Regions from separate parts of the Solwaraspora sp. WMMA2056 genome, predicted to be linked through region 3. Evidence: riboswitches for the same ligand, from Rfam matches in the RefSeq annotation. Region 3 holds a riboswitch; each other region holds the start of a gene.
The links. A riboswitch is a leader RNA that binds a small molecule or an ion and turns the genes downstream of it on or off. The one in region 3 is predicted to bind cyclic di-AMP.
Positions count from the first base shown of each region.

Region 1: another riboswitch for cyclic di-AMP. It lies ahead of O7608_RS07100 (coiled-coil domain-containing protein); the one in region 3 lies ahead of O7608_RS04285 (C40 family peptidase).
Region 2: another riboswitch for cyclic di-AMP. It lies ahead of O7608_RS14355 (coiled-coil domain-containing protein); the one in region 3 lies ahead of O7608_RS04285 (C40 family peptidase).
Region 4: another riboswitch for cyclic di-AMP. It lies ahead of O7608_RS27840 (C40 family peptidase); the one in region 3 lies ahead of O7608_RS04285 (C40 family peptidase).

Region 1 is NZ_CP128360.1:1,538,058-1,545,914, forward strand. It holds gene O7608_RS07095 (glycoside hydrolase family 65 protein) at 1-1,820, shown strand, start outside; gene O7608_RS07100 (coiled-coil domain-containing protein) at 1,926-2,942, opposite strand; cyclic di-AMP (ydaO/yuaA leader) riboswitch at 2,945-3,082, opposite strand; gene O7608_RS07105 (potassium channel family protein) at 3,344-4,057, shown strand; partial or broken gene O7608_RS07110 (fibronectin type III domain-containing protein) at 4,790-5,854, shown strand; gene O7608_RS07115 (winged helix-turn-helix domain-containing protein) at 5,910-6,578, shown strand; gene O7608_RS07120 (sensor histidine kinase) at 6,601-7,857, shown strand, end outside.
Region 2 is NZ_CP128360.1:3,130,375-3,138,231, forward strand. It holds gene O7608_RS14350 (glycosyl hydrolase) at 1-1,519, opposite strand, end outside; gene O7608_RS14355 (coiled-coil domain-containing protein) at 2,104-3,291, opposite strand; cyclic di-AMP (ydaO/yuaA leader) riboswitch at 3,298-3,428, opposite strand; gene O7608_RS14360 (cation diffusion facilitator family transporter) at 3,597-4,505, opposite strand; gene O7608_RS14365 (HelD family protein) at 4,625-6,757, opposite strand; gene O7608_RS14370 (alpha/beta fold hydrolase) at 6,889-7,857, opposite strand, start outside.
Region 3 is NZ_CP128360.1:922,233-930,089, reverse strand. It holds gene O7608_RS04305 ((Fe-S)-binding protein) at 1-616, shown strand, start outside; gene O7608_RS04300 (VanZ family protein) at 627-1,232, shown strand; gene O7608_RS04295 (GOLPH3/VPS74 family protein) at 1,198-1,917, opposite strand; gene O7608_RS04290 (C40 family peptidase) at 2,097-3,137, shown strand; cyclic di-AMP (ydaO/yuaA leader) riboswitch at 3,392-3,534, shown strand; gene O7608_RS04285 (C40 family peptidase) at 3,541-4,572, shown strand; gene dcd (dCTP deaminase) at 4,707-5,285, opposite strand; gene O7608_RS04275 (pyridoxamine 5'-phosphate oxidase family protein) at 5,400-5,915, shown strand; tRNA gene O7608_RS04270 (tRNA-Gly) at 6,010-6,083, shown strand; gene O7608_RS31950 (ribbon-helix-helix protein, CopG family) at 6,158-6,538, opposite strand; gene O7608_RS04265 (hypothetical protein) at 6,526-6,810, opposite strand; gene O7608_RS04260 (LLM class flavin-dependent oxidoreductase) at 7,365-7,857, shown strand, end outside.
Region 4 is NZ_CP128360.1:6,138,885-6,146,741, forward strand. It holds gene O7608_RS27800 (DUF1360 domain-containing protein) at 1-304, opposite strand, end outside; gene O7608_RS27805 (hypothetical protein) at 413-742, opposite strand; gene O7608_RS27810 (DUF6158 family protein) at 746-1,108, opposite strand; gene O7608_RS27815 (hypothetical protein) at 1,196-1,642, shown strand; gene O7608_RS27820 (DUF3817 domain-containing protein) at 1,696-2,025, shown strand; gene O7608_RS27825 (DUF397 domain-containing protein) at 2,125-2,331, opposite strand; gene O7608_RS27830 (DUF5753 domain-containing protein) at 2,575-3,456, shown strand; gene O7608_RS27835 (DUF6232 family protein) at 3,482-4,123, opposite strand; cyclic di-AMP (ydaO/yuaA leader) riboswitch at 4,598-4,739, shown strand; gene O7608_RS27840 (C40 family peptidase) at 4,750-5,712, shown strand; gene O7608_RS27845 (sigma-70 family RNA polymerase sigma factor) at 5,806-6,735, opposite strand; gene O7608_RS27850 (dTMP kinase) at 7,181-7,857, opposite strand, start outside.

The sequences.
Region 1 (7,857 bases), 620 kb from region 3:
ACCCCCGGGTGGCCGCCGTACTGGACCAGCCGCTGCAGGCCGAGGAGCGGTTGGTGCAGTCCGACGGCGGGCTGCTGATCCACCGGACCAAGGCCAGCGGGCTGCGGATGGCGGCGGCGATGGGGCACGAGATCGACGGCCCCGGTGACGTGGCGGTGAGCACCGAAGGGTTCGACGACTGGGTCCGGACCACCGTCTCCTGCCTGCTGCAGCCGGGGCAGCGGCTGCGGGTGGTCAAGCTGTTGACGTACGGCTGGTCCAGTCAGCGCTCGTTGCCGGCGCTGCGCGACCAGGTCGGGGCGGCGTTGGCCGGCGCCCGAATCTCCGGCTGGGAAGGGCTCTGCGCCGAGCAGCGCAAGTACCTCGACGACTTCTGGGACCACTCCGACGTGCGGGTCGACGGCGACCCGGAGATCCAGCAGGCGGTCCGGTTCGGCCTGTTCCACGTGCTGCAGGCCGGGGCCCGCGCCGAGCAGCGGCCGATCGCCGCGAAGGGCCTGACCGGACCGGGGTACGACGGACACGCCTTCTGGGACACCGAGATGTTCGTACTGCCGGTGCTGACCTACACCCAGCCGGCGGCGGTCGCCTCGGTGCTGCGCTGGCGGCACTCGACGCTGGACCAGGCGCGGGAACGGGCCCGGATGCTCGGGCTCAACGGGGCGGCCTTCCCGTGGCGCACCATCCGGGGGCAGGAGTGTTCGGCGTACTGGCCGGCCGGCACCGCCGCCTTCCACGTGGCGGCGGACATCGCCGACGCGGTCCGGCGCTACGTGCACGCCACCGGTGACGTCGAGTTCGAGCGGGAGATCGGCCTCGAGCTGCTGGTGGAGACGGCCAGACTGTGGCGCTCGCTCGGCCACCACGACCGGCACGGCCGGTTCCACATCGACGGGGTGACCGGGCCGGACGAGTACACGGCGGTGGTCGACGACAACATCTACACCAACCTGATGGCGCAGCGGAACCTGCTGACGGCGGCCGACTGCGCGCTGCGCTACGCCGACCGGGCCTGGGTGCTCGGTGTCGACGACGAGGAGACCGCGGCCTGGCGGGACGCGGCGCTGTCCATGCACGTTCCGTACGACGACGAGCTCGGCGTGCACCCGCAGTCGGCCGGGTTCACCCGGCACCAGGAGTGGGACTTCGCGGGCACCTCGCAGGACCACTATCCGCTGCTGCTGCACTACCCGTACTTCGATCTGTACCGCAAGCAGGTGGTCAAGCAGGCCGACCTGGCGCTGGCGATGCACTGGCGGGGCGACGCCTTCACCGACGAGGAGAAGGCCCGCAACTTCGCCTACTACGAGCGGCGTACGGTGCGGGACTCCTCGTTGTCGGCCTGCACCCAGGCGGTGATCGCGGCCGAGACCGGTCACCTGGAGCTCGCCCACGACTACCTGGGCGAGGCCGCGTTGATGGACCTGCACGACATCAACCGCAACACCCGTGACGGCATCCACGTCGCGGCGCTGGCCGGGGCGTGGCTGGCGTTGGTGGCCGGGTTCGGCGGGATGCGCGACCACGCCGGGGAGCTCTCCTTCGCCCCCCGGTTGCCGCAGCGGATCAACCGGCTCGAGTTCGCCATGATGTGGCGGGGCATGCGGCTGCGGGTGTCCGTCGGGCGCGACGAGGTGACCTATGCGCTACGCGACGTGGATCCGAACGCGACGATCGAGCTGACGCACCACGGTGAGGCGATCACCGTCGCCGCCGACAAGCCGGTCACCCGGGCGATCGCGCCGGCCGGGGCGGCGGGCCCGCCGCCGCAGCAGCCGGCGGGCCGCTCCCCGGTGCGCCGGTCGGCCCGTACCGACTGACTGACCCCGCACCGGCCGCGGGGTCCGACGCGACCCCGCACCGGGCCGCGGGGCCCGACGCTTCGCGCGCCGGCCAGCCGTCCTGACTGACCGGCGCGCGGGCACTCAGAGCAGGGACAGGTGCACGTGGTTGGTGTGGTCGCTGCTCGGGTCGCCGCCGGCGCCGCTGTAGGAGCTCCAGCCTGTCGTCGGTGACCAGAACTGGCGGTACCAGATCACGTAGAGGATGCCGAGTTTGTCGGCGTTGCGGACCAGGAACGCGGTCAGGTTGTTGCCGTAGAGCCGGGCGTCGCCGGTGGCGTCGCCGCCGAAGCCGCTGGACTGCATGGAGAAGTCACAGGCCCGGCCCTTCGGGTGCTCGAACGGGCCACCGGGTCGGAAGCAGGAGACGAAGCGGGTGAAGCCGGCCTTCTTGGCCTCGTTGAGCGCGTGCATGGTGCGGGGGGTGATGCAGCCGCTCGTGGTGGGGTCGTCCAGGCTGCACGACTCGGACGGCCAGGAACCGTTCGCGTTGCGGGGTGCCTGCGCGGCGACCGGCGAGGTGGCCGAGACGAACCCGTTGGTGGCGACCGCGCCGACCAGCTGCAGGGCCTTCTCCGACTCCTTCTTCTGGCGGGACATCACCTCGAGCTGCTGTTCCTCGCGGGTCACCTCGGCCTCGATCGCCGCGACGGCCCGGGCGGCCTGTTCACGGGCCTCGTTGAGCTCGCGGACCCGCTTGTTGTCGTGCATGGCGATCATGTCCAGGCCTTCGGCCCGGTCCAGCAGGTCGTCCGGGCTGGCGCTGTTGAGCAGCACCATCACCGGGGTGATCCGGCCGAGACGGTACGAATTGGAGGCGACCTCGCCGATCTGCGGGGTGAGTGCCTCCAGTCGTTCCTCCACCTTCTCCAGTTCGAGGTTGAGCTGAAGTTGCCGCTTGCGGGACTCCTCGACGGCGGCCTTTGCTTCGACGAAGCCTCGGTTGGTCGACTCGATGACGTCGCTGAGCAGTGGCTGCGCGCCCTCGTCCGAGGGGTCCTGGGCGGCGGCCGGGGTGGCGACGACGAGGCCGGCGAGCAAGGTGGTCACGGCGGCCAGTGCGGCGGTGAACGGAACCCGCCGGTATAGGGGTGCGGTCATCCTGTTCCTTTCCTTGGCCGCCGACCGAGTTAGCTGACGGGTTCGGGACGGAACGATCCCTACCGCGACGTCGCGGATTCACCCCGGTGGAAACGTGGTTCCCCGGCTCACCCCGAAGGACGATTAGGCGGCGGTCACCGCCGGCACCGGTGGGTGCCGCCTGGCGGAGACCGCCGGCAAGCTTACCGGATCGGTGACCGGCGACAACACCTCGACGACCGTCGTTGACCAGGGAGAATTCCGTTACTGGACAACGACTTTAGGTAATGTCCACTTTCTGCGTCGGCGGGCCTACGGCATGTCGCGACCGGCTGGGTCGATAGTGCCGTGGTCGGGGGATGGAACTGCCTAAAATGCCATAGAAGCCGAAAGTAGGAAATAACCTCCGGATGGATTCCCTGATGACAGACGACCCGTTCCTGACGGCTGCCGATCCGTCCCCGGTCGGTGCGGCCGGCGACGGCGTCACTGACGACGACAGCGTGGCCGTCATCGGCCTGGGTCGATTCGGTGGGCAGGTGGCGCTGTCGCTGTGCCGGCTCGGTCACCGGGTGCTCGGCATCGACGGCGATCCCCGCCGGGTGCAGCGCTGGTCCGACCGGCTGCCCCGGACGGTGGAGGCGGATCCCACCGACGAAGAGTCGCTGCGGCACCTCGGGGTCGCCGACTACCCGTGCGCGGTCGTCGGCATCGGCGCCGACATCGAGGCCAGCATCCTGACCGTCGTGTCGCTGACCGAGATCGGCGTGCCGGAGATCTGGGCGAAGGCGATCACCGCCAAGCACGGCCGGATCCTCGCCTCGGTCGGTGCCCACCACGTGATCTTTCCGGAGGCCACCATGGGGGACCGGGTCGCGCACCTGCTGGCCAGCCGGATGCTCGACTTCATCGAGTTCGACGACGGCTTCGCGATCGCCAAGGTGTGCGCCCCGGCGGACAGCGCGGGTCAGACCCTGGCGCAGGCCCGGCTGCGGCAGCGGTACGGCATCACCGTCGTCGGCATCAAGGAGCGTGACCAGCATCTGCGGTACGCCGTACCGGACTCGGTGATCCCGCCGGACGCGCTGCTGATCGTCGCCGGGCCGACCGCGGACGTGCAGCGGTTCGGCGGTTGACCCAGGGATCCTGGGCGTAACCGTCTCGTCACGCCTTCATTTCGTGAGCTGATCAGCCTCTGGACTTTCGCAAACTCGTGACTCAGGCTACAGTCCTCCCATGGGAGCGCTTCCATTGATGGATGTGCACCAGAACACTGTACCGACGCGCGGCGTGGCGCTGTTCGCAGCGCTTCGCCGACCGCTCAGCCCTTGGGCTGGCGGCGGGCCAGCCCGGACTCCGCCGCCAGCCACGCACCGCCTGTCGAGAGGAGGTGGAACCAGAGCCACTCGCGTGGCCCGGCTCCCGCGCGTCACGCACGACCTGGACGCCAAACCGCTCGTGCGTGTCAGTAACTGATGGTGGGGACGGGGGTTGCCCTCCCCGTCCCCACGCTAGTCCTCGATTGTTACGACGTGGAATCGCCGACAAGTCAGGACCGCGACGCCGCTGCGTCCAACTGTCCTGCGCAGCCTGCCGATGCATCGGCAGGCTTCGTTGTGTATGGAGCTGTCGTGGCTGCCTGGCCCGGTCGCGGTCGGGATCGGCGGCAGCGCCGTGCGGGCATCGACAATCGTCCGGGGCCGCCGGTCGACGGTGTCCCAGCTCACAGTGGTCCGGCCGGGGCCCGCACGGCGGAACTGTCACCGGACGGCGGATGGCGCCCCGCGACATGCATCGTTGACCATGGATGTCCTGGCGCTGGTTCGTCCGCCGGTGCCCGCACCGAAAGCGAGTCACCCGTGACCACTGTGCCACCGCCGCCGTCGGATCGCGCAGCCCACCGCGACGGCAGCCGTCGCCCCCGGGCCGCCCGACGGCTGGGCGTCCTGCTCGCCGCCGTACTGCTCGGTCCCGCCCTGCCGGCGGCGAGCGCAAGCGCCGCGACCGGCGCCGACACCGAGGCGCCCACCACCCCCGGTGTCCCGACCGTCGCCGCCATCAGCACGGACCAGGTCACCCTCACCTGGACCGCCGCCACCGACGACGTCGCGGTCACCGGCTACGAGATCGCCCAGATGCAGGCCGACTACATCATCATCAAGACCAGCCCGGTCAACGAGATCACCATCGTCGGCCTGCAGCCGTCACGGACGTACCAGTTCTGGGTGGCCGCGCGCGACGCCGCCGGCAACCGGTCGCCGACGAGCCCCGCCCTGCGACTGACCATGCCGCCCGGCGACGACCAGGCACCCACCGCCCCCACCGGCCTGACCGCCACCCAGACCGGCACCGACGCGGTCACCCTGCGCTGGCAGCCGTCCACCGACAACGTCTACGTCGCCTGGTACGAGGTGCTGCGGGTGCACCCCGACGGCTCGACCACCCGGGTGGCCACTGCTCCGCAGCACCCGCCGACCGGTCCGACCGCCCGGGTCGGCGGCCTGCAGCCCGGCACCAGCTACACCTTCGCGGTACGGGCCCACGACGACGCCGGCAACAGCTCGCCGCTGTCCGCGCCGCTGACCGTGACCACCACCCCGGTCGCCCCGACCTGCGAGGTCGCCCACCAGGTGATCAACCACTGGCCGGGTGCCTTCCAGGCGCAGTTGGACGTCCGCAACCTCGCAGCGGAGCCGATCGACGGCTGGACGCTGAGCTGGACCACGCCCGACGACCAGCAGATCGCGTACCTGTGGGGTGCCGAGCCGGTCGACCTCACCCCACCCGACGTCACGGTCCGCAACTAGAAGTGGAACCGCCTGATCGCGCCCGGCGGCAGCGTCCAGCTCGGCTTCGTGGTCACCGGCGCCAGCACGACCACCGCGCCGACCGGCTTCACCCTCAACGGCGCGAAGTGCACGGCGGTACGCTGACCCGGAAACGGCCGGCGAAATGTCCCGGTGACGACAACTTGCTAGCCTCGCCCGCATGCGGGTGCTGGTGGTCGAGGACGACCCCGAGGTACGGGGCGCCGTCGTGACCGCGCTGCGTACCGGTGGCTTCGCGGTCGACCAGGCGGCCGACTGGAGCCAGGCCGACCTGAACATGAGCGTCAACGACTACGACTGCCTGGTGCTCGACCGGATCCTTCCGGAAGGCGACTCGCTGAACCAGCTCGGCCACCGCCGCCGCGCCGGCCTGACCGTACCGGCACTGGTGCTGACCGCCCTCGACAGCGCCGGGGACCGGATCGCCGGTTTCCAGGCCGGCGTCGACGACTACGTGGTGAAACCGTTCGTCACCGCCGAACTCGTGCTGCGGGTCCGGGCGCTGTGCCGGCGCCGGGGCGTCACCAGCCCGCCGCTGCTGCGCATCGCCGACCTGGAGGTCGACGCGGCCCGCCGGGAGGTCCGCCGGGCCGGCATCCTGCTGACCCTGACCCGCAAGGAGTTCGCCGTCCTGGAGATGCTCCTGGTCCGCTGCCCGGCCGCCGTCAGCCGCAGCGACCTGTTCGAACACTGCTGGGACGAGCTCGCCGACCCCAGCTCGAACGTGGTCGACGCGGTGGTCGCCCAACTGCGCCGCAAACTCGGCGAGCCGCAACTGATCCACACCGTACGCGGCTTCGGCTACCAGATCGCGGCGTCCCAGCCGTGACCGGACGACAGGCACCGACACCGTGAGCGGACGACAGGCGGGCAAACCGCTGCAGACCGCGGAGCGGCTGCGCGGCCTGCGGATCCGGATCACCGTCCTGGTCATGGCGATCAACGTGGTCGGGCTGGCCGGGATGGGTGCGGTCGCCCTGCTGGTCGACGAACGGCAACGCGACGAAGTGGTCGCCGCCGAACTACGGCGCACCGCCAGCACCGCCGCCGCCCTGCTCTACTACGACTCCGGTGCACTGCAACTCGACAAGCTGTTCGACAACGCGGTGGCCAACGGACCGACCGCCGTCTACGTCTACGAAGCCGGCCGGGCCGAGCTCAGCCTGGTCTTCGCGTACCCTGCGCGGCTGCCGGTGGTCCCGCCCGCGCAACTGCTCGCCCCCGCCCGGCAGGTCTGGTCGTCCGGCACCGAGATCGTCGACCCGCTCGCCGACCGCGCCGGTACGCAGACCCCGCTGCTCGCCGTACCGTTCGAACACGCGGTCACCGGCACCGTCGCCGGTGCCGTCGTCGTCCTCGGCGACACCGGCCCGGCGCAGGCGGCCAACCAGCGGCTCGCGCTCGCGTTGACCGCCGGCGGCGTCGCCTTCACCGTCCTCGCCTGCGCCGGCGGCTACCTGCTCGCCCGGCGCGGCACCGAGCCGATCGCCGACGCGCTCAACCAGCAGGAGCGGTTCGTCGCCGACGCCGCGCACGAGCTGCGTACCCCGCTCACGGTGATCCGGGCGGTCTCTGAGGACGCGCTGGCCGAACCGGACCGGCGGCCGGCGGCGCTGCGCCAGGTGGTGCGCTCCGCCGACCGGCTCGCCGACTCGGTCTCCGTCCTGCTCACCCGGGCGCAACTGGTCGCCGGCCTGCGGGACCTGCGCCGCGAACCGTTCCGGCTGGACCAGCTGGCGGAGGAGGTGCTCGCCGACACGGTGCAGCCGCCGCACGTCGCCGTACCGGACACCGTGCCGGTGGTCGCCGTCGGGGATCCGGCACTGGTGCGTATCGCGCTGCGCAACCTGATCCAGAACGCCGTCCAACATGGACGGATCGCCGACCGGCCGGCCGAGGTACGGCTGCAGGTCAGCGCCGAACCGCCGACCGTACGGGTCCGCGACCGGGGGGCGGGGCTCAGCGAAGCGGTGGCGGCCACCCCGGAACAGCGGTTCCGCACCGGTGCCGCCGACGGCACCGGGCTCGGCCTGGCGATCGCCAGCTGGGTGGCGCAACTGCACGGCGGCCAGCTGCGGCTGGGCAACGCCGAGGGCGGCGGCACCGAG
Region 2 (7,857 bases), 2.2 Mb from region 3:
ACATCGGGTCGTTGCGGTCCCAGCTGTTCGCGTCGCGAATCAGCAGGTTGACCATGCCGCCGTACTGGCTGGTCGACGCCCATGTCGGGTCGAACTTGGCCAGCGTCGCGGCGGCGGCGATGTAGTAGCCGTAGTGGAAGTGGTGGTCGTTGAGGTCGGTGTCGGAGCCGTACGAGGCGGGGTAGCCGACCAGGGTGCCCCACGCCTGGTCGTAGAAGAACACCCGCTCGGCCTTGCCGGGGCTGGCGGTGAACCAGTCGGTCAGCCGGGTCCGGATCGCGGCGAGCAGGTGGTCGCGTTGCGCGGTCCGGCCGAGCTGGTCGGCGATCTCGGCCAGGCGGGCGGCCCGGCCGAGCGCCTTGCCGGTCCAGTAGGTGTCGTTGTTGAACCCGGCGAACGGGTCTCCGGAGGCGGCCTGGTCGAGGTGGGCGGTGAGGGTCGCGAGGTCGGCGCCGGTGCTGGTGGCCACCGCCGGCACCTCCGGCAGTACGCCGTGGAAGCGCATCGCGGTCCGGAACGACGTCGCGCCGACCAGGTTGCGCATCGGGCCCCGGGCCGACACGTAGGTCTCCGCGATCGGGCTGCCGCCGTCGAGGTGCTTCCACTGGTGCGGGTAGAGCGAGACGACCGTGCCGGTGGCGGAGCCCTCACGGGCCGTGGTGGTGAAGCTGTAGGTGGCGTCGACCGTGCTGCTGGCCTGGTCGTAGCTCCAGCTGACCCGGGTGCCGGTGACGTGGGCGTGGGCGTACTGGCCGTAGCTGTCCATCAGCGCGGTGCGCCGGGCGGCGCTGGTGCCGGTCGAGGTGGGCAGCAGCGCCACCGAGAAGTAGCCACGGCCGGCCAGGGTGGAGCTGATCGTGGTCCCGGAGACGGTCCAGGTCGCGCCGCTGGGGGCGTAGGCGACGTAGTCGTGGCCGCGCATCAAGAATCCGACGCGGGTGCCGCTGTGGTGCCAGACCGTCGGTGTGCCGGGGAACGACAGTTGTGCGTTTCCGCCGGTGACCTGGGCGTACACGAACGGCAGGCCGTGGCCGACGGTGGTGCGCAGGGTGCGGGTGCCGTCGGACCAGTACGGACTGACGGTCCAGTCGGTCCAGCCGTCGACCTTGACGTCCGGGGCGTTGAGTCCGGCGACGCCGAGGGTGAACTCCCGGGTGTACGGGTAGTGGTACTCGCCGACGCCGGTCGACGTGCCGGAGATCGCCGCCTCGGTGGTGTACGAGACCCCGAGCCCACCGGAGGCCGGCTGGAACGACATCGGGTGGGCGTGCAGCGGATCGGAGTACGCGCAGTTGTAGCGCTTGAACAGCAGCGACGACCACCAGTCGTTGGTGGGTACCGCACCGGTAGGCGCGTTGCCGGTCACGTACTGCCGGGGGTTGGCGGAGATGTTGCCGCAGGCGGTCGGGGCGGCGGCACCGGCCGGGCGGGTGGTGGTGTAGCTGCCGGCGCCGACGGTGGCGGCGTCGGCGGTGCGCAGCACGCCGAAGTTCAGTCCGGCGGCTGCCAGCGCCGTCACGGTGGTGGCTGCCAGGATCCGGCGCGGCGTGCGGCTTCGGCGCCCGCCTCGGATCGACAGTGTCATGGTGCCTCCGGTCAGATCGGGCGTAGTCCAAGATCACAAACTGTTTCACGCCCATTAATGAGTTATTGCCAGGAGGTCACCAGAGACCTGGCCCTGCTGTCAATATCCGGACATGAACTTTCGTGAATCAGGTAGGCGTCGGCTGTTCCGGTTGACAGCCGCACGGGTTGCTCGTTACCTTCGTGAGAGCGCTCTCACAGCCTCCTTGGCTCCGACAACACGGGGTAGGGTCGGGGTGACGGTGAGCTGAAAGAGCGCTCTCACTGATTGTCCGGTGTCGTTGCCGGCCGGAACGCCGGTCGGCGTCGGCGCTTTTCGCAATCAGTCCATTCGTTATCAGTCCATTCGTTGTGCCCGCATACCGCCGATGCCATTTGCCGACCATTGGGTCGCGGATCGAGTCGGCGCATCGCGCGGGCTGAGTCGGCAGGTCGGCCGGGCCGAGCCGGCGCATCGCGCGGGCCGGGACACGACGACGGCGGCCACCGTTCGGTGACCGCCGTCGTTCGGGGGAGGAATCAGTACACGGACAGGTGAACGTGGTTGGTGTGGTCGCTCGACGGGTCGCCGCCGGCACCGCTGTACGCCTTCCAGCCACTGCTGGGCAGCCAGATCCGCTTGAACCAGATCACGTAGAGCACGCCGAGCCGGTCGGCGTTGGCGATGTAGTAGTTGGCCAGGTTGTCGCCGTAGGTCTTGTCCCCGCCGCTGGCGACCCCGCCGAAGCCGTTGGGCTGGGCGGCGAAGTCGCACGCCCGGCCCTTCGGGTGCTCACCCGAGCCGCCGTTGCGGAAGCAGGAGACATAGCGGGTGAAGCCGGCGGCCTTGGCCTGGTTGAGCGCGTGCAACGTACGCGGGGTGATGCAGCCGGAGGTGGTCGGGTCGTCGACGTTGCAGGACTCGCTCGGCCAGGAGCCGTTCGCGTTGCGAGGTGCCGGCGTCGCCGACGCGCTGGCCGACCCGGAGCCCGACGACCCGGAGCCCGACGATCCGGAGCCCGACGATCCGGAGCCCGACGATCCGGAGCCCGACGATCCGGATCCGGAGCTGTTCGCCGCTTCGCGTTCGGCCTGCTCACGGGCCTGCTCCTCAGCGGCGACGGCCACCGCGAGGGCCCGTTCGGCCTGCTTCTTGCGCTGATCCATGATGGTCAGCTGCTTGCGCTGCTCGCGGATCTCGTTCTCGATGGCCGCCTTCGACCGGGTCACCTGGTCGCGGGTGCGGTACAGCTCGCGCAGCTGCTTCTCCTCGTTGGCGGTCACCGCGCTCAACGCGGCGGCGCGGTCGAGGAAGCCTTCCGGCGAGGTGCTGTTCAGCAGCGCAGAGACCGGACCGAGCCGGCCGTTGCGGTACGCACGGTCGACGAGCTGACCGACGTTGGTGTTGCGGACCTCGAGTTCGGTCTCGACCTCGGCCAGCCGTGCGGTGAGCTGCTTCTGCCGCTTGCCGGAGTTGTCGAGCGCGGCCTTGGCGTCGATCCAGCCGCGCGAGGCCGCGTCGAGCTCCTTGCGCAGACTCGGGGTGCCGCCTTCGTCGTCGGAGCCGGCGGGAGCGTAGGCGGGTAGCGCGGCACCGGCCGGCACCGGGGCACCGACCGGCGCTCCGGTGACGGCGATCAGGATCGCGGCCAGCGGCACCAGGCGGGCAAAGCGGTTCTTCCGCCCCGGCGTCGCGCGCCGGGGTCGTTCGGGGAGCGGGTACGTCACCGTGCAGGTTCCTTCCGTCAGCCGCCGACCGGGTTAGCTGACGGGTTCGGGACGGAAGATCCCTACCGCTGACGCGGATGCACCCCAGGAACGTGGTTCCCCGGCTCGCCGTACAGGCGATTAGGCGACGGCCTTCGCGGGCGCCGGAGGGGCGCCGCCCGGACGAAGACCGAGGCCGAGGCTACCGGTCCGGTCGCCATCTGTCGCGAGATCGATGAACATATTATGTCTAGATAAATCGGAAATAAAGGTACATCGCCGTTGTTTGCGTCGCGGGAAGGTCACGAAACTTAAGCGTCCGCTAATCACCAGTCCGTCGGTCCGCAGGGGTCCGCAGGCGACAATGGCTCGACTTGCAGCGTTGCGTGATCGATTCCGAACTCTTCGTGCAGGGCCCGCCGGGCGTCGCGCAGCACCCCGCCGACCTCGGCGCCGGCCACGGTGGCCAGATGCGCCGAGACCACCTCCATCCCCTGGGTGAGGGTCCACACGTGCAGGTCGTGCACGTCGCACACGCCCGGCACGGCGGCCAGGCGGGCCCTGACCCGGGGCACGTCGACGTGCTCCGGCGCGGCCTGGACCAGCACCCGCACCGCGGAGCGGGCCAGCCGCCAGGTCCGGGGCAGGATCAGCGCCCCGACGGCGACGGCGACCACCGGGTCGGCGTACCACCAGCCGGTGGTGGCGATCACCAGGGCCGCCACGATCACCCCGACCGAGCCGAGCAGATCGCCGAGCACCTCCAGATAGGCGCCCCGGACGTTGAGGCTCTCCTTGGCGCCGGCGCGCAGCAGCCCGAACGCGACCAGGTTGGCGACCAGGCCCGCCACCGCCACCGCCAGCATCGGGCCGGCGGGCACCGGCTCCGGGTCGGCGAACCGGCGGACCGCCTCGACCATGACGTAGCCGGCGACCCCGGCGAGTAGCGCCGCGTTCGCCAGGGCGGCGAGCACCTCGAGCCGGTAGAGGCCGAAGGTGCGCTGCGGATCGTCGGACGCGCGACGGCCGGCGGCGATCGCGGCCAGCGCCATGCCGATGCCGAGAACGTCGGTGAACATGTGCCCGGCGTCGGAGAGCAGCGCCAGGGAGCCGGTGAGCAGCGCGGCCACCGCCTCGACGACCATGAAGACCGCCAGCAGGACGAACGCGATCCACAGCCGCCCGTAGTGTCGCTGCCCGGCGGTGCCCGCTCCGTGATCGTGTCCCGCGCCCATCCCGGTCACCTTCCGTCGCCCGGTGCCCCGACCGAAGACTAATGCTCACATAGCGATATGTGCAACAGATGACCGGGCGGCGCCCACCACCCCCGCCGGGAGCCGCCGGAGCAGGCCCGTCAGCCGCCGCCCGGCACCGGATCGACGGTCACCAACCGTTGGGTCGCCCGGGACAGCGCCACGTACAACGTCCGTACGCCCGCTGCCGACTCGGCACGGATCTCCGCTCCCGCGACCAGCACCACGCCGTCGTACTCCATGCCCTTGGCCTGCAGACTCGACACGACCTGCAGACGTGGGTCGGTCAGCTCGGTGGCCAGCCAGCCGGCGACCTCGTCGCGTCGGGCCACCGCGGCGATCACCCCCACCGTCCCCTCCACCTCGGCGAGCAGCGCGGTGGCCGCCCGGCGGACCGCCGCCGGCAGTGCGGCGACGTCGACCTGCTCGCGGCGCGGCGGCACCCCGGTCGAGCGCACCGCCGTCGGCAGCACGGCGTCCGGGGCGACGGTACGGATCACCTCCGCCGCCAGCTCGAAGATCTCCGCCGGGTTGCGGTAGTTGGTGGTCAACTGGAACTCCTGCCGGGGCCGACGACCCAACGCCCGGTCGCGGGCCTGAGCCAGCTCGCCGGGATCCCCGGTCCACGCCGTCTGCGCCGGATCCCCGACCACCGTCCACGACGCGAGCCGCCCCCGACGGCCGATCATACGCCACTGCATCGGCGAGATGTCCTGTGCCTCGTCGACCACCACGTGGGCGTACTCCCGGTAGTCCACCGGCCGTTCCCGCGCCGCCGCCCGCGCGGCCCGTTCCCGGTCGACGAAGGTCGTCACCTCTCGTACCCCACCGGCGAGCCGGAACGGATCCTGCTGGCGGCGCTTGGGCTGCGGCGGTCGACCGAGCAGCTCGGCCAACTCGTCGAGCAGCGCGACGTCGGCGATCGTCGGACCCTGCTCGGCCAGGTCCCGCAACGACTCCCCGAGCAACCTGATCTCCGCCGGTTCGAGGATCCCCTGCGCGTAGCGGCGCAGCCGTTCCGGCCGGGCCAGCCAGGCCAGCACGTGCCGGGGCAGCAGCCGTGGCCACCAGGCCTTGATGAAGTCCCGGAAATCGTCCCGATCGGACAGCTCGTCTTCGAACTCGGCCTGACCCGGCAGCCGGGACGCCGCCACGAGCCGGCGGGCCTGTGCCCACAGCGCGTCGAAGAGTCCGTCGATGCCGGCCCGGCGGACCTCGTTGCGGCGGGCACCCCGGGGCAGCGCCCGCGCCCGGATCCCGTTCAGTTCGGCCTCGCGCAATCGCAGCAGCTGCCCCCGGTAGAGCAGCCGCAGCTCGGTCGGCCCGTCCGGTACGGCGTCGCGGACCGCCCGCTCCAGCACCCGCCGCATCCGCAGCGACCCCTTCACCACGGCCACCGCCGCCGGATCGGTCCGGGTCGCCGACACGTGCGGCACCAGCGAACCCAACGACCGCAACGTGGCGCTCTCCTCCCCGAGCGCGGGCAGGACGGCGGCGATGTACTCGACGAACACCGCTGTCGGCCCGACCACCAGGATGCCGCCGCCGGCGAACCGGCTCCGGTCGGCATACAGCAGGTACGCCGCCCGGTGCAGCGCGACTGCGGTCTTGCCGGTGCCGGGCCCGCCGGAGACCACCGTCACCCCCGACGCGGGTGACCGGATCGCCTGGTCTTGCTCCTGCTGGATGGTGGCCACGATGTCGCGCATCCCGCGGCCCTTGGCCCGAGCCAGGGTGGCCAGCAGTGCCCCGTCACCGACCACCCGCATCCCCGCCGGTGCCGATCCGGGGTCGAGCAGGTCGTCCGACACCCCGGTGACCCGTTCCCCCCGGGACGAGATGGTGCGCCGACGCACCACCCCCTGTGGGCGGGCCGGGGTCGCCCGGTAGAACGCCGCCGCCGCCGGCGCCCGCCAGTCGATCAGCAGCGGCTCGGCCCGCTCACCGCGGATCCCGAGCCGGCCCACGTGCAGCACGGTCCCTTCGCGCAGGTCCAGCCGGCCGAAGACCAGTCCTTCGTGTTCGGCGTCGAGCAGGTGCCGCCGTCGGGCCGCGTGGAACACCATCGCGTCGCGCTCGACCAGGGCGCCGACGTTGCCGACGCCGGCCAGCCGGTAGCCGTCGCGCTCGGCGCGCACCGCGTCGGAGCGCATCTGCGCCAACCGGGCGTACACCCGGTCGACGTGCCGTTGCTCGACGGCGATCTCCTGGTCCAGCGTGGTGGCGTCGGTCAACGCAGTGGCTCCTGAACGGGGGCGGTCCGTCCGGTGTCCGGCGGACCGTCAGCGGTACGGTCACGACTGCGGGACGCGGCGGGCACGGGTGCTCCCCGTGACGTCCGGCCGACCCCGGCAGCCTTACGACGTTACCGTCCGCGCGCCACCTCGGTGCCGTGTAGGGCACCGGCCGGCTCGTCGGCCCGCGTCGACCCGCTCCCGACGCCGACCCGGTCGAGGACGCCCCGTACGGCCGCGGTGATCTCGTCCGGCCGTTCCATCATCAACATGTGTCCGCCGCCGGGGCACACTGTCAGATCGGTGTCGGTCAGCGCCTCGGCGATGGACTCGGCACAGACCGGAGGGGTCAACCGGTCGCGGTCGCCGACCAGCACCGCCGCCGGCAGGTCGCCGATCGCCGCCAGGGTGGACAGCCGCTGCTGGGCGCCGATCGACGTCCGGTAGCCGCCGATCGCCCGCAGCGTGGCCCGGCTCACCGCCGTCGTGGTCAGCGCCAGGTCCTGCGGATCGCAGGAGTCGCCGAACAGCAGCCACCGCAGCGTCGGACGCAGCGGACGCAGCAGGTCCTGGTGCGGTCGCCAGGTGCCGCACCGGGCGAGCACGCCCGCGCCGGCCAGCTCGCAGATCCGCACCAGCCGGGCGACCGGCGGAGCCAGTCCGTAGACCGTGTGGGTGTGTCCCTGCGCGGTGGTGGCCACGAACACCAGCCCGGCCACCCGGTCGGCGAACTCCTGCGGGTGCCGGTGCGCGTACTCCATGATCGCCATGCCGCCCATCGAGTGCCCGGCCAGGACCACCGGGCCGGTGCCACCGACCTGGCGGACCACCTCGGCCAGGTCGTCACCGAGGCGTTCCAGGGTCATCGTGGCCAGACAGGTGGACGTCGACCGACCGTGGCCACGGGCGTCGTAGGCCACCACCCGTACGCCGGGGTGCCCGGCCAGCGCGGCCGCCTGCCGGTGCCAGGTGTGCAGGTCGAGGGTCCAGCCGTGCAGCAGGACCACCGTCAGCGCGGCGTCCGCCGGACCGGAGACCTCGCCGTGCAGCACCGCCGCGTCCGGCAGCCGTACGGCGACCTCCCGCCGTCTGTCAACGTC
Region 3 (7,857 bases):
GCTGGCCCAGCAGAACGTGGAGACCCTCAACGAGGCGTTCGGCGACCGGGAGCCGGCGAAGCGCAAGATCGTCGCGACCTGCCCGCACTGCTTCAACACCCTCGGCAACGAGTACGGGCAGCTCGGCGGCGACTTCGAGGTCGTACACCACACGCAGCTGCTGGCCCACCTGGTCGCCACCGGCAAGCTCACCCCGGTCACCCCCGTCGACGGCGGTCTGACCTACCACGACCCCTGCTACCTGGGCCGGCACAACCGGGTCTTCAGCCCACCCCGCGAGGTGCTCGGCGCCGCGCTCGGTGCCGACGACGCGGTACGCGAGATGCCCCGCAACTCGGAGCGGTCGTTCTGCTGCGGGGCCGGTGGCGCGCGGATGTGGATGGAGGAGCGGATCGGCAAACGGGTCAACGTCGACCGGGTCGAGGAAGCCCTCTCCACCGGTGCCCAGACGATCGCCGTCGGCTGCCCGTTCTGCTTCACCATGCTCGGTGACGGGGTCACCGGAAAGCAGTCCAGCGGCGCGGCGGGCGAGGGCGTCGAGGTCGTCGATGTGGCGACCGTGCTGCTCAGGTCGGTCACGCCGGCGGTAGCATCGTCGACGGCCGCCGAGGAGTAGGGAGAAGCGGGTGCTGGGTTGGGCCCGTGAGTTCCTCTCCCAACCCTGGCCGTTCCTGACCCTGGCGACTCTCGCCGTCGTCGGCGTGCTGGTCCACCGGCCACTGGCCCGCCGGCTCGGCTGGGCCCGCTGGCCCACCCTGGGCATGCTGCTGGGTGCGGCGGCGGTCGCCGCGCTCACCCTGCCTCCGGCACCGGTCGGCACCGGCGTACCGCTGGCTCCCGGGGTCTCGGTCTCCGGGCCGGACGCCGCCGTGATCGCGGCCTGCGCCCGGTCGTTGACCGACCCGGCCGTGCTCTGGTCCGGGCTGGTCACGGTGGATTCGCTCGGCGAGCGGGTCGGCAACGTCGCGATGTTCGTACCGCTGGCCTTCTGCACGGTGCTGGCGGTACGTCGACCGGTGCTCGCCACCGGGTTGCTGCTGCTGGCACCGGCCGGGGTGGAGCTGGCCCAGGCGGTGTCCGGGCTGGGGCGGGAATGCGTCGGCTACGACTGGGTCAACAACGCCACGGGCGTCCTGCTCGGTGCGGCCGCCGGCGGGGTCGTGGCGGTGGGCTGGCGGGTGGTCGGCTCCGGGCCGGTCAGCTCCCGCCGCTCGCGACGTTCGTCGCGATGAACACACCGCGCGCGATCCTGCCCCGGCGCTCGTCGAGCACGGTACGGGTGGCGGCCACCGCCCACTCCACCGACGGGTACCGGGCCAGGCACCGCTGAGGCCAGTCCGCGGCGCCACCGTCCGTACCGGTGTCTGTACCGGCGGCTTGCGCGTCGGTGTGCCCGAGGATCCGCAGCGCGTCGAGGGCATCGAGGAGCCCGGCCAGCGCGGCGGTACGGGCACCGACCGGTCCGTTGCCCCGGCGGGCGGTCAGGAGCCGTTGCCGTGCCTCGGTCTCGGGCTCCGGGGTCGTGCCGTCCGGCGTCGGGTAGCGGGTACGCCGCAGGATCGGCACCCGACCCTGCTCACGCCGGAGCAGGCCGGCCTCGGTGAGCGTGTCGAGCACCCGGTCGACCAGCCCGGGTGCGAGGGCGGTCACCCAGTGTTCCGGCGGTTGCCGGGCCGCTGCGTGAATTCTGTGCCAGGTGGCCTCGAGCAACGGGTCGGTGCCGAGCGGGTCGGGTGCGCGTTCGCCGCCTGCGGTGACCCGGCCGTCGACGTCGAGGTCGAGGTGGCCGGTCGCGGCGAGGTCGCACAGTACGGCGCCGGCGACGCTGTGGTCGAGGTCGTCGGTGGCGATCAGTACGGTGCCGGAGTCGTCGTGACCCAGGAGCACCAACTCTTCGGGAAGGCTGAGTGTCGTCATCGTGTCACGCTAGCGTGATCGGATGGACGCTGCCGGTCATGTGGTGCGGTGGGTGGATCCCCAGCCTTGAGCGAATGCGCATCCTTCCAATAGGGTGGTGCACCGACCGCTGCGAATGTCGGCCTCCGTTTCCCCCGCCCGGGAGGCCCCGGCGATCGTTCATGAAGGAGTCGCTGCCAATGGCACGTGTGCTCACCCGTACGCGCGCAGGTGATTACTTTAAGTTTCTATCTGGTGACTCAAAGAAGTGTTCGCCCATTGTCGGGCGTGGTGTCGTCGCCCTGCTGCTCGTCCTGGCCGCGGTCGTGGGGCCGGCTGCCCCGGTGGCCGCCCAACCCTCTCTGGCGGAGATCGAAGCCGAACTGGACGCCCAGTGGCTGAAGCTGGAACCGGTGATCGAGCAGTACAACAAAGTTCGCAGCGAACTCAAGGCCAACCAGAAAAAGGCCGCTGAACTCGACAAGCGGATCGCGCCACTGTCGTTGCAGGCCAGTCTTGCCGCTGACGAGATCGGCGAGGTGGCCAACAGCTACTACCGCACCGGTCCGTCGAGCGAACTCAACGCGTTGCTGAAGACCGGTTCGCCGACCAGTCTCGCTGATCAGCTGCTGGTGCTGGACCGGATCTCCAAGCGGCGTCAGCAGCAGATCGCGACGGTGATCGAGACCCGCGACCGCTACCTTGCCGAGCGGCAGGCGCTCGACGAGCTGATCGCGCAGCAGAAGGCGCAGGACGAGGAGCTGGCCGACAAGCGCAAGACGATCGACGCCGAGATCGACAGGCTGGAGCAGGCGCGGCTGGCCGCGTACCGGACCACCGGTTTCACGGGCGGTTCCGGGGCGTCCGGGCCGTGCCCGGCCGCATCGGTCGGCGGGGCGGCGGGGGTCGCGGTCGGTACGGCGTGCGCGCAGATCGGCAAGCCGTACGTCTGGGGTGCCACCGGTCCTAACGCGTTCGACTGCTCAGGTCTGACGCAGTACGCGTGGGCGAGTGCGGGTGTCGGGCTGACCCACTTCACCGGCGCGCAGTGGAACCAGGGTTCGACGGTCAGTCGGTCGGAGGCGCGCCCAGGTGATCTTGTCTTTTTCTTCAGTGATCTGCGTCACGTAGGTCTCTACATTGGCAACGGCATGATGGTGCACGCGCCACGTCCGGGACAACCCGTGCAAATGGAGAATATCGACAACATGCCGGTGGTCGGATTCAAGCGCGTCGGCTGAACGTGCAGGTCAACGTCGGCCGGTACGGTCCGAAAGTGCGGGGCGGTCGGCGATCATCGATCGTCCGGACCGGCACTTTCGGACCGGCTGGACCCTGTTCTTCGAACGCGTGAACGACGGCGGGTGATATACGACTAGCAATCGATCGAGTACGTTGAGAAATGAGTAGTCACCTCGCTTGCGTGACGAGAACGGCCCTCTCTACCCTTGGGGATCGTCGAGTCGGGAGGACGTCAACCAGCCCGGTTGACCTCGGCCTGACACCGCCAAATCGTCAGCGACACGGCGAGCCGGGGACCCACGGAACCGGGGTGAATCCACAGCGTCGTCTGTGGTAGGGCGTCTCCTTTCCGCCCGAACCCGTCAGCTAACCCGGTAGGCGGTCTGGGGAGAAGGAGTCCTGGTGGCTACGACAGCCCCTCGGCGATCCGGATGGTCCGACCAGGACCACCTCCGGACAGTCCGGAACACCCGTCGACGCCTCCTCCAGGGCGCGATCGCCGTCACCACCAGCATCGGCCTGCTGCTGACCGGCGCACCCGCACCCGCCCAGGCGCAACAGACCGTGGCGGAGATCGAAGCGCAGATCGACGAGGTCTGGGCCGAGCTGGAGCCCACCATCGAACGGCACAACGCCGTACGGCAGGACCTCACAGCCAAGAAGAAGCAGGCCGAGGCGCTGCAGAAGAAGATCCAACCGCTGCAGGTCCAGATCGACCTCGCGATGGACCGGGTCAGCGAGTTCGCCGCCCGGTCGTACAAGGGCGGCAGCCCGTCGGCGTTCAGCGCGATCCTGACCAGCGGCAAGCCGACCCACCTCGCCGACCAGCTGGAACTGCTCGACCAGTTCGCCCGCCGGCAGGCCCGCGACGTCCAGGCCGTGGTCGACCTCAAGGAGAAGTACGCCGCGGAGAAAGCTCCGCTGGACCAACTGATCGTCGAGTTGACCAGCACCGAGGCGCAGCTGTCCGCGAAGGCCAAGGAGATCGACGCCGAGGTCGACCGGCTCCAGGAGCTGCGACTGCAGGCGTACGGATCGTCCACCAGCCTGGGCTCGCTGCGCCCGGCACCCTGCCCGGCGACCTACCCGGGGGGAGCCGCCGGAAAGGCGGTCACCTTCGCCTGCGCGCAGATCGGCAAGCCGTACATCTGGGGATCCGCCGGCCCGAGCGGTTACGACTGTTCCGGGTTGACCCTGGCCGCCTGGCGGCAGGGCGGCGTCTCACTGCCGCACAACGCGGCACGTCAGCGGCAGGTGACCAGGAACATCAGCCGTGACGAGCTGCGCCCCGGCGACCTCGTCTTCTACTACAGCCTGTCCCATGTCGGAATGTACGTCGGCGACGGCTGGATCGTGCACGCCTCGCAGGCCGGCGAGCCGATCGCGATGCGCAAGCTCGGCTCCGGCATCCACAGCTACGGAAGGCCCGGCTAGACCTCACTCCTCCCCATGGCCTGGCGCATGTCGCGGATCCCCCCGTTGCGCGGCAGCACCGGCCACCAGAAAGACGCTCTCCCAGGTCTCCCCCCGGCCTGGGAGGGCGTCTTTCGCTACCTGCCCGCGCTGGCTCAGCTGGTCGGCCAGGTCCGCCACTGCTGCCAGGACCGGCTCGGGGTAGGTCCGCGCTGTCCCTGGTAGCGGGAGCCGTAGACCGACGACCCGTACGGATGCTCGGCGGTCGACGACAGCCGGAAGATGCAGAGCTGGCCGATCTTCATGCCGGGCCACAGCTTGATCGGCAGGTTCGCGACGTTGGACAGTTCGAGCGTGACGTGGCCGGAGAAGCCCGGGTCGATGAAGCCGGCGGTCGAGTGGGTGAGCAGCCCGAGCCGGCCCAGGCTGGACTTGCCCTCCAACCGGGCGGCGAGTGCGTCGCCGAGTGAGACGACCTCGAGCGTCGAGGCGAGCACGAACTCGCCGGGGTGCAGCACGAACGGGTCGCCGTCGGGCACCTCGACCTGCGACGTCAGATCGTCCTGCCGGGTCGCCGGGTCGATGTGGGTGTACAGGTGGTTGTTGAACACCCGGAAGTACCGGTCGAGCCGGACGTCGATGCTCGACGGCTGGATGAGCGCAGGCTCGAACGGTTCGAGGGAGAGCCCGCCGGTCTTGGTCTCCGCGACGATGTCCCGGTCGGAGAGGAGCATCGTCACACCATAGCGACCCTCGGCCGGGCACCTCGCCGGCTGGGGTGATCGTCGAGGGCGGACACGCCGCGTTCCGACTATCTCTTCGAACACATGTTCGATAGAATGGTCGGCATGGCAACCTGGTCCCAGTTCGCAGCCGACGAGCCCCGCCTGGCCACGGCGATCCGGCTTCTCATGCAGCAGTACGGCCCCGGTCTCGGCTACCTGGCGACGGTGCGTGCCGACGGTGGCCCCCGGGTTCATCCGGTCTCGCCCGTGATCACCAAGGACGGGTTGTTCTGCTTCATCGTCGACTCGCCCAAGCGTCGCGACCTGGAGCGCGACGGGCGGTACGCGCTGCACTCGTTCCCGCCGGAGGAGAGCGACGACGAGGCGTACCTCGCCGGCCGCGCGCGCCCGGTCACCGACGTCGCCACCGTCGCCCGACTCGCCCGCTCCGCGCGTGCCGTGCCGCACGTGGACTGGCGACTGTTCGAGTTCACCGTCGACGTGGCGATGGTCGCCCGGCACGGCACCGGCGCCGGCCCCGCCACCACGATCGCGCTGGAGCCTGCGGTGCAGGTCTGGATCGACCCGGCCAGCGGCACCCCCGTTCCCCACGAGGCGGCGGCTGCGGTCGCCTGCTGATCGACACTCGTCGCCCGACCGCCGGTCGTCTCGACGAGCCGGGCGTGAGGGCGTTGCGCACCAGGGCGGCCGACAGGGTAGAGTAGGGCCGCTCGCGGGTGTAGTTCAATGGCAGAACATCAGCTTCCCAAGCTGACAGTGCGGGTTCGATTCCCGTCACCCGCTCCACACCGAAAGCCCTGGTCAGGATCACAATCCCAACCAGGGCTTCGTCGTATGCGCGCGGGATCGCCGCCAGCTTCCTACTTTCGCGGGTACGCGGCCTGCAGCACTTCACGGATCAACTCGCTGGGACTGCGGTTGGTCAGCTCTGCCACCTTTTTGATCATTTCGTAGGTTTGGTCGTCAACTCGGATGCTGATCTTGTGCGATGCGCCGCCACTGCTGGAGAGTGGCGGTCTGCCGACCCGGCGGGGTGCGAGACTGTCGGGGTCGTACCCAGCCTCTGCTTCTGCGACCAGTTCGCTCTCCAGCTGCGACGTGAGCGTCGTACCGTCCTTGGTCTGTCGGCTGGCTGCCCGAGTCGCCCGGGCTGCGGTGGTGGTTGCCCGGCGTGGTGCCTTTGTCTTGTTAGATGTCGTGGAGGTCGTTCGGTCCTTCGTCGCTCGCGTTACACCCGCCATGGCTTCGCCTCCTTGTAGAGCCGGTTGTACTTGGGTCGCATGTCCATGGAGTGGATCACGCGCAGCGTCCCGTCCAGCAACTCGATGGCGACGACTTCGAGAGCGACGCCGTCCCTGTCGTCGCCGAGGAACAGCAGCCGTTCTGGCCGGTCCGGGGGTTCTGGTGGGAGGGCGTACGGCTGACCGCAGTGTTCGATGACGTACCGTGATCGATGTTGCGCTATGTTGTGCTTGCTGGCGGACTGCGCCCACGAGTACCTGTACCTGGCCACGCGTCGTATTTTGTCCGACGAAACCTGTCCTGGCTAGGATGACACGTTCGCTCGACCGCCGGCAAGGGCCCGGCCAGGCAGCTCGATCTGTCGTTGCGCTGGGAATTCCCCGCGCGCCGTCCAATCGTGCCATTGCCTTGCCAGTAGGCCAGGACGATGAAGGCCAGCCCACGCTACGGGAGGCCCCTGTGGCCTGGGGGACGAGCCCAGCACGGGCCCGGGTCGGCGATTCCCAAGCTGACAGTGCGGGTTCGATTCCCGTCACCCGCTCCACACCGAAAGCCCTGGTCAGGACGCCAGTCCCAACCAGGGTCTGCTGCTGCATGTGCGTGGGTCGCCGGATCGCTACTTTCGCGGCTACGCGGCCTGCAGCACTTCGCGGATCAGCTCGCTGGGGCTGCGGTTGGTCAGCTCTGCCACCTTTTGATCATTTCGTAGGCTTGGTCATCGACTCGGATGCTGATCTTGGTAGTGCTGATCGCCCCCGCCGCAGGTGCGGCAGATCTCACGACCTGGGCAGGCAGGTCCGACCCGGACCGCGACAGACTGGCGTCGTGACCGCGATCTCACTGCAGGCGAATCCATCCGATGCCGGTAGCTGGCTGCAACTCGCCCGGAAGTGCGAGACCGCCGGATTCGACGCCTTACTTGTCCCGGACCATCCGGGCTCGGCGGCCTCGCCCTTCGTCGCTCTCGCGGCTGCGGCGGCCGTCACGTCGACCATCGGGCTCGGCTCGTACGTATCCAATGCCGGAGTCCGCGAACCCATGCTGCTCGCGGCCGATGTCGCCACGCTCGACGTGGTCTCCGGCGGCCGCGCCCGCCTCGGCCTTGGCGCGGGCCACACCCCGGCCGAGTGGGAGGCGATCGGGCGACATCGGCCCGATGTCGCGGGTCGGGTACGGCGGTGCACCGCGGTGGCTGAAGCGGTGCGTGCCCTGCTCGACGGTGCGGAGGTGAGTGTCGACATTTCTGAGGTCACCGCACGTGCGGCCCGGCTGACCGGGCCAAGGCCAGTGCAGGACCGAGTGCCGCTCACTGTCGGCA
Region 4 (7,857 bases), 1.8 Mb from region 3:
CCTCGCCAGCGCCGGTCGGCCCGTCGTAGCGGGTGAACGGGGCCCGCAACGGGCTGGTCACCGCGTCCTTGCTGACCAGTCGGCTCAGCTTGTGGGTGGCGACGCTGATCAGCACGACGTCACCGAGCCCCACCCGGGGCGGTAGTTGCCGTCCGGTGAGCAGCACGGCCGCACCGGCCCCGGCCACCACCGACGCGTACACGGTCAACGCCCGGGCGTACCCGCCGAGCGGACGGTCGCCGCCTGGCGCGTACGCCCGTAGCAGCGCGGCACCTCGGCCGCGTACCCGGTCACCCACCGCCATGTCGCACACTCCCCCGCTCGCTCGATGCCGCTCGCTCGATGCCGCTCGCTCGATGCCGCTCGCTCGATGCCCGCCCGCTCGGTCCTGGACAGGCACAGGTGGTCCACCTCAGCCCGCGTTGAGGTTGTCGGTGACGGCGCGGGCCAGCCCGGTCAACGTCTCGTCGGCGATCCGGGTGAGATCCTCGTGGGGCAGCTCGGCGTCCAGTTCCAGCCGCAGCATCGCCCCGCCGGCCTGCACCGGGTAGACCCGCAGCACCGCCGACCACGGCGCGTCCGGGGCGGTCCAGCGGGCCTGCAGCGGGCCGTCGCCGGCCGGTTGCGCGCTGGCCCGTTTCAGCATTTCAGGCAACCAGGCGGTACGGCGGTCCGGGTCGGTCGCGGTGCCGTAGGCCACCTCGGGGGGAGCGGAGACGCCCCGTTCGGCGTACGCCGGCACGGCTCACCGCCCGTCACGTAGCCGGGCCGGATCGATCTCCCGCCCCGGGTTGCGGGTGAGGTACTCGGTCTCCAGATCGGCGGTCCGCCGCAGGTGGTTCGCCAGCGCCGCGTCGGTGCCGTGCCGCAAGGTGTCCAGCCGGGTGCGGTGCAGGCTGCCCATCTCCCGGATCAGGTCGCCGTCGGTCAGTTCGACCGCGTCGATGCCGGGGTCGACCTCCGGGGCGGCGTCGTCGACGCCGAGGCAGCCGTCGTCAGCCTGGTCGCCGTCCCAGCCGGTCATCTCGGGCGGGTGGCCGGTGCGGGGTGGGAACGGGGTGCCGGCTGATGCCGGCGAGTAGTCGCCGTAGCGCGCTGGTCCGGTCATCTCCGGCCTCCGGGGAGTCGACGAGGCGTCATCGTCGGGGAATTCCCCGCAGACCGGCAGGCAAACCCGGCCGGTACCCTTTCGGACATGCGGCAGCTCTGGACCCCCGCGTGGATCCTGCGCCACCTCGCGATGCTGGTCGTGGTGGCGGGCTTCCTCGCGCTGGGCTGGTGGCAGATCAGCCGGGCCGCCGCCGGCAACACCCTGAGCTGGGCGTACGCGGTGGAGTGGCCGGTGTTCGCGGCGTTCGTCGTGTTCGTCTGGGCCCGCGAGGTACGGCAGGTGCTGCGCCGGGCCGCTCCGGCGGCCGACCGGCCGGAACCGGCGCCGGTGCCCGCCCCGACAGCCCCGGTGTCGGCCCCCGCCCCGGTCCCGGCGGTCCCGGCCCCGGCGATCAGACGGCCGGTGCGGATCCGGTCGACCGGCTCTGCGCCCGTGACGGAGCCCGACGATCCGCAGCTGGCCGCCTACAACGACTACCTGGCCTGGCTGAACGCCAATCCGCACGCCCGGGCCAGTGACTATCCCGGCTGACCGTCGGGGCGACAGGTGACGACCGGGCGCCAGCCTGGTGAGAAAGGACGACCGTGTCTGGTGCACTCATCCGCTACCGGCTGATCGCGTACGTGGTCGGTGTGGTGCTGATCCTGCTGATGGTCGTCGGGATGCCGATGAAGTACCTGTTCCACGACGCCGTGGTCGTGGAGACGATCGGCCCGGCGCACGGCTTCCTCTACATGGTGTACCTGGTGGCCGCCTTCGACCTGGCCCGGCGGGCGAACTGGTCACTCGGGCGGATCGTGGCGATCATGCTCGCCGGTACGGTGCCGTTCGTGTCGTTCTGGGCGGAGCGGGTGGTGTCCCGCTGGGCGCAGCAGGTGATCAAGGCCGAGCCGCAGACCGTGACGACGGGCTGAGCCGGGTCCGTCGTCGGCTGCCGGGTCCGTCGGGCGGGTCCAGGTGTGCCGACCGGGTGCGGTGCCGGGCGACGCGAGCGCCGGCCCGACACCGGGTGATCATCCGGCCGTACGACCGGCCCGGTCGTGGTCGAGGCCGGCCACGAAGGCCGTCCACGCCGACGCCGAGAATCGCAGGTGCACGTCGGGGTCGGTGGAGTTACGGACCCCGACCGCCGGGCCGAACGTCGCCACCTCGACACAGGTCGTCGCCTCGCAGCGGCGGCTCTTGCGCCAGGCAGGACCGGCAGTGCTGATCACAGTCACCCAGACTCCTCTATACGGATATTTTGGGGCATTTGCCTTCTAAGACCTCAGGCAATTCGCGCGGACACTATCAGTCGTGGATCTTGCTCCCACCGGGGGCGACCGGGCCGCCCGAAGTCCGGAACGCCGTACCCCGGTTGGTAAGGGCCAGCCGTCCATAGCAGACCGGACGGCACCGGTGTAGCGTCAAGAGACGGCAACCAGCCAGGTGGCATTCTGCTAGGCACTCCCCCGGAGCGATCCATGCCAGCCCGACACCAGGGTCCGACCATCGGGCGCCGCCGACTCCGCGCGGCGCTGCGCCGGGCACGCGAGGCGGCCGAGCTGACCCAGGAGTACGTCGTCACCCAGATGGACTGGTCGCTGTCCAAGCTCATCCGGATCGAGTCCGGCTCGGTCAGCATCTCGACCAACGACGTCAAGGCCCTGCTCGACCTCTACGGGGTCCGCGACCAGCAGCAGGTCCAGGAACTGGTCGAACTGGCCCGGGCAGCCCGGCGACGGGCCTGGTGGAGCGGGTACAAGGACCGGGTGCCGGCGGCCTACGCCGCCTACATCGGGCTGGAGGCCGAGGCTTCGGCGCTGCAGTACTTCCAGCCGATCAGCTTCCCCGGCCTGCTGCAGACCGAGGAGTACGCGCGGGCGGTGATCCCCGCCGACGGCCCGCACCACGTACCGGCCGAGGAGATCGAGGGTCGGGTCCAGATCCGGATGGCCCGCCAGCACGCGGTGCTGGACGGTGCCGACCCGCCCCGCATCGAGGTGATCCTCGACGAGGCCGCGCTCCGTCGGATGACCGGCGGTCGGCGCATTCTGCGCGAGCAGCTGCGCCACGTGGCGAAGATGTGCGCCGCCCCGCACGTCTCGGTCCGGGTGCTGCCCTTCGCCGCGGGCAGCAACACCGTCCTCGGCCCGTTCGTCATCCTGCACTTCGCCGATCAGGCCGACGCCGACGTGGTCTACGTGGAGAGCGCGCTGGTCGAGGAGGTCATCGACCGGGCCGGCGAGGTCCGGTCGTACCAGCATGTCTTCGATCGGCTCCGCGCGGAGGCGCTGTCCACCGACGAATCGGTGGCGATGCTGCTCGACCTCGCCCGGCAGTTGGACGAGGACATTGCGGGCTGACCGGCGGCGGGGGCCGCCGGCCGGCTCACCGCTGGTCGGGCACCCAGGGCTCGATCGTCACCGGCTCGGACAGGCCGGCCAGCCGCGACATCTCCCGGGCCCGCATCAACGCCCGGCTCACCTGCCCGTACTGGCGTTCCTCGTCGGTGCTGAACAGCAGGACCAGCAGGCCCTCGTGTCGGCCCCAGAGCTCGTAGGACCGTGGCCGTACCTTGTCGCCGAGCCAGCCGAGGCCGACCGGGACGAACGCCGCCACCAGCATCGCGAAATAGGCAGCAGCGCTGACCTCGGCGAGCCCCTGGGTGAAGCCGATGGTCACCGCGATCGCCGAGAGGATGACGACGGTCACTGCCACCAACCGCCCGGTCAGCCGGTCCCGGGCGCCACGGGCGGTACGCAGTTCGGTGAGGTCCCGGATCGCGAACCGACGCCCGGCGACGACGAACCAGTCGGCGGTGACGCAGATGCCGGGCTGGCGGTAGAAGGTCGGCCCAGCGGCGGCGGGTCGGGTGACCGGGGCGCCGGGTGCCGCGCCACGGGCGGGCGATCGGCGCCCGGGTGTCCGGGGGATCAACGGTGTCGTGGTGCTGCTGCGGTCGCCCGGCCGGGCGGCCCGGCGAAGGGTCGGGGATCCGCGTAGTGGCGGGGTCCGGCGGGTGGCACGCATCGGCTGCCTCCGAAGGTCGGGTACGGCACTGACCTTGCGCGTCCATTGTGCAAACGGCGAGCTACTCGATGGAAGATACGCATTCTGCCACCTAGCTGATTGACGTACGGCAGGACGCTTCCTGGACTCCGATACGACACTTTTGTTCTTATTTACCCTAGTGGATGCCCACCAGCAACCGCGTAGAGCGACTTATCGAGCATTTCGCCCAGTCGATCGAAACCTGGCGCCCGGTCACCGTGCGACCACCTCGCGAAGCCACCCGATTCGCCATTGCATGACGCAGCGCCACTGTGCACTACATTCTGTGACTATCGGCGCCACTCCACCATGGTCGATGCCACGGATCACGACGAGCGAGGGTTTCCGCGAGCAACCGTTGCGGCTAGGTTAGATCCGCTGGTCCGGTTACCAGTCACCGACCCCGGTGACGCCGGCCCGGTGCCGCCGAATCACCATCCGGCAATCACTGAAAGTAGTTGTTCGGTGATCGCATGGTGGTGACCCGGGGACCCACCGAGCACGTCTGGGGTGAATCCGCGTGTCACACGCGGTAGGGCGACACCTTCCCGCCCGAATCCGTCAGCTAACCCGGTAGGCGGCGTGGGAAGAAGGGTTCTGCGTTCTTGTCAACAGCGCGGATTCTGCTGCGTACCCTCGTGCTGGCCGGCGTGACCGCCGGGCTGGTGGTTCCGGCCGTCGCCGTCTCCGCCCAGCCCTCGGTCAGCGAACTCACGCAGCAGATCAACAAGGAATCCGAGGAACTGGCCAAGGTCGTCGAGTCGTACAACCGGCTCACCGAGGAGTCCAAGACCACCCGGGCGGCGGTCGAGGAGCTCGACACCAAGCTGGGTCCACTGCAGGACGAACTCGCCCGGGCCGAGGTCGAGGTCGGGCAGATCGCCATCACCGCCTACAAGTCCGGCGGGCTGAGCACCGCCAGCGCGCTGCTCGACAGCGGCTCGTCGGACGGTTTCCTGGACCGGCTGGGCACCCTCGACCACCTCGCGCGGGACCGTCAGCAGCGGCTCAGCAACTTCACCAGCACCCAGGCGACGTACCTGGCTGAGCAGGAGAAGCTGCAGGCGACGCTCGCCAAGCAGGAAGCCCAGGCCAAGGAGCTCGCCGACCGCAAGAAGTCCATCGAAGCCGACATCGACAAGCTGATGGACAAGCGGGAGGAGGCCTACGGTGCGGCGACCGAGTCCGGCTCGTCGTACACCGGGACGATCCCGTCGGTCGCCGGCGCCGCCGGCGTCGCGGTCGAGTTCGCGTACGGCGCCATCGGCAAGCCGTACGTGTGGGCGTCCAGCGGGCCGAACGGCTACGACTGCTCCGGTCTGACCCTGGCTGCCTGGCGGGCCGCAGGCAAGAGCCTGCCGCACAACGCCGCCATGCAGTGGGACCGGGTCGCCAAGATCAACCGTGGCGACCTGGCACCGGGCGACCTGGTGTTCTACCGGAACCTCGCACACGTCGCCCTGTACGTCGGCGACGGCAAGGTCATCCACGCACCGACGTTCGGCCAGCCCGTCCAACTGGCCAGCGTGGACATGATGGCACCGTACGGGTACGGCCGGGTGCGCTGACCGACCGGCACCGACACGAGGGCCCGGCATCCGTTTACGGATGCCGGGCCCTCGTCGTCACAGGGGACCGTGGTCGTGGCAGCGGCCGACCGGTCAGGCCGCCTGCAGCCCCTCGGCCCGGGCCAGCTCACGCAGCCGGCCGAGGGCCTGGATCTCCAGCTGGCGGATGCGCTCGCGGGACAGCGAGAACCGCGAGGCGACCTCGGTGAGCGAATGCTCCCGGCCGTCCTCCAGCCCGTAGCGGGCCCGCATGATGCCGGCGGACCGGTCGTCGAGGTGGTTCAGCAGGCCCTCGATGCGCTGGCGCTCCAACCCGGTCAGCACGATGTCCTCCGGCGACGGCGCGTCGCTGTCGGCCACCAGGTCACCGAGGTTGGTGTCGCCGTCGTCGCCGACCGGGGTGTCCAGCGAGACGGTGTCCTGCGACCAGCGGACCAGCTCGTGCACCCGCTCGACCGGCACTCCGAGCGATGCCGCGATCTGCTCCGGCTCCGGATCCGAGCCGAGCTCCCGGGTGAGTTGGCGGGCGACGTTGCGCATCCGGTTGACGTCCTCGACCAGGTGCACCGGCAGCCGGACGGTCCGCTCCTGCTGCGCGATGGCCCGACTGATCGCCTGCCGGATCCACCAGGTGGCGTAGGTGGAGAACTTGAAGCCGCGCTCGTAGTCGAACTTCTCGACCGCCCGGACCAGACCGGTGTTGCCCTCCTGGATCAGATCCAGCATCGGCATCCCGGACCGGACGTAGCGGCGGGCGATCGACACCACCAGCCGCAGGTTGGCCCGGATGAACAGGTCCTTGGCCCGCTCACCCTCGATGACCAGCCGCTCCAGCTCCTCGCGGCTGACCCCGGCCCGCGGGGTGCCCTCCTCGAGCAGGTGCTCGGCGTACAGCCCGGCCTCGATCGCCTTGGACAGCTCGACTTCCCGGGCCGCGTCGAGCAGCGGCGTACGGGAGATCTCATGCAGGTAGACGCCAACGAGGTCCCGCTCCTCGGCCACCTCGTCGGTCCGCAAAGCCATCGTCTTCTCCACGTTGCTCACGGTCCCCTCGTTAACCCCACTTGCCCTGGCACCTGCGATGCGCATCTCCATCAGCCTCTCCCCCGTCACGTCGCCACCGACCGGCGTACCCGGATGTGCGGGTCCCGCCGAACGATGCCGACACCTGCACAACAGATAAGACGCGTCAGGGATTCCGTCTCGTGAGTCGAAGCTGACACGATTGCCTGAGTAATTGCTGTGAGCAGGATTGATGTTTCCTGCCAGGCACCTCGGTCGCGCCATCGCGACGGGTCTGCCCATGGTGCGTTTCGCGGAGGTCCGCGGCCTTTCGCGGGCCCGCACGAGAGCATGACGCCGGACGCGGCGCCGGCATTCCCGTCACCGCGTCCCCTGCGATCCTTGTCACTGCCAGACCGTCACGTCCCACGCCCGGATGTACGGGCTGAGCAGGGTGTGCGGTTCATCACCGCCCGAGGCGGCCACCATGGTCGGCCGGTAGCCGGTCGACCAGGTGCTGACGCAGCCGCGCGGCGACCTGGGCCGCGCTGCCCCGCGCGTCGATCACCACGAACTCGGCGGCCTCGGGCAACGACCGGTAGGCCGCCGCGCTGCGCACCAGATGCTCCAGCGACTCGCTGTCGGTGCCCCGCGCCTCGATCCGGTGCCGGGCCTCGGCCGGCGGCAGCCAGAGCAGGAAGGTCAGATCCGGCCGGGGAAAGATCCGGTACGCCAGCCGGGCCAGCCGCTCCCAGGCAGCGGCGGCACCGTGGCGGCGGATGCTGACGTACTGGCAGACGGCGTACCGGTCCATCACGGCGACGCCGCCGGGCGAACGCAGGACCGACCGGGCGATCGCCAGCCACCGCAGCAACGCTTCACAGAACATCAGCCCGTTGCGTCCGACCAGCCGCCGGGCGTCCGGCCGGCCCAGTCGCACCGCCAGCCGGTCCAGCCACCGGCGACCGCCGGCGTTGCGCCGGTAGTGGGCGGGCAGGCCGGCGGCGGTGAGCGCGTCGGCGAGCAGCCGCGCCTGGGTGGTCTTGCCGACGCCGTCGATGCCCACCAGGGCGATCCGGCGGACCCGGCGGGTCGGGGCGGTCGGAGTGATCGGGGCGCTGATCGCCGGCGCAGCCGGCGGTG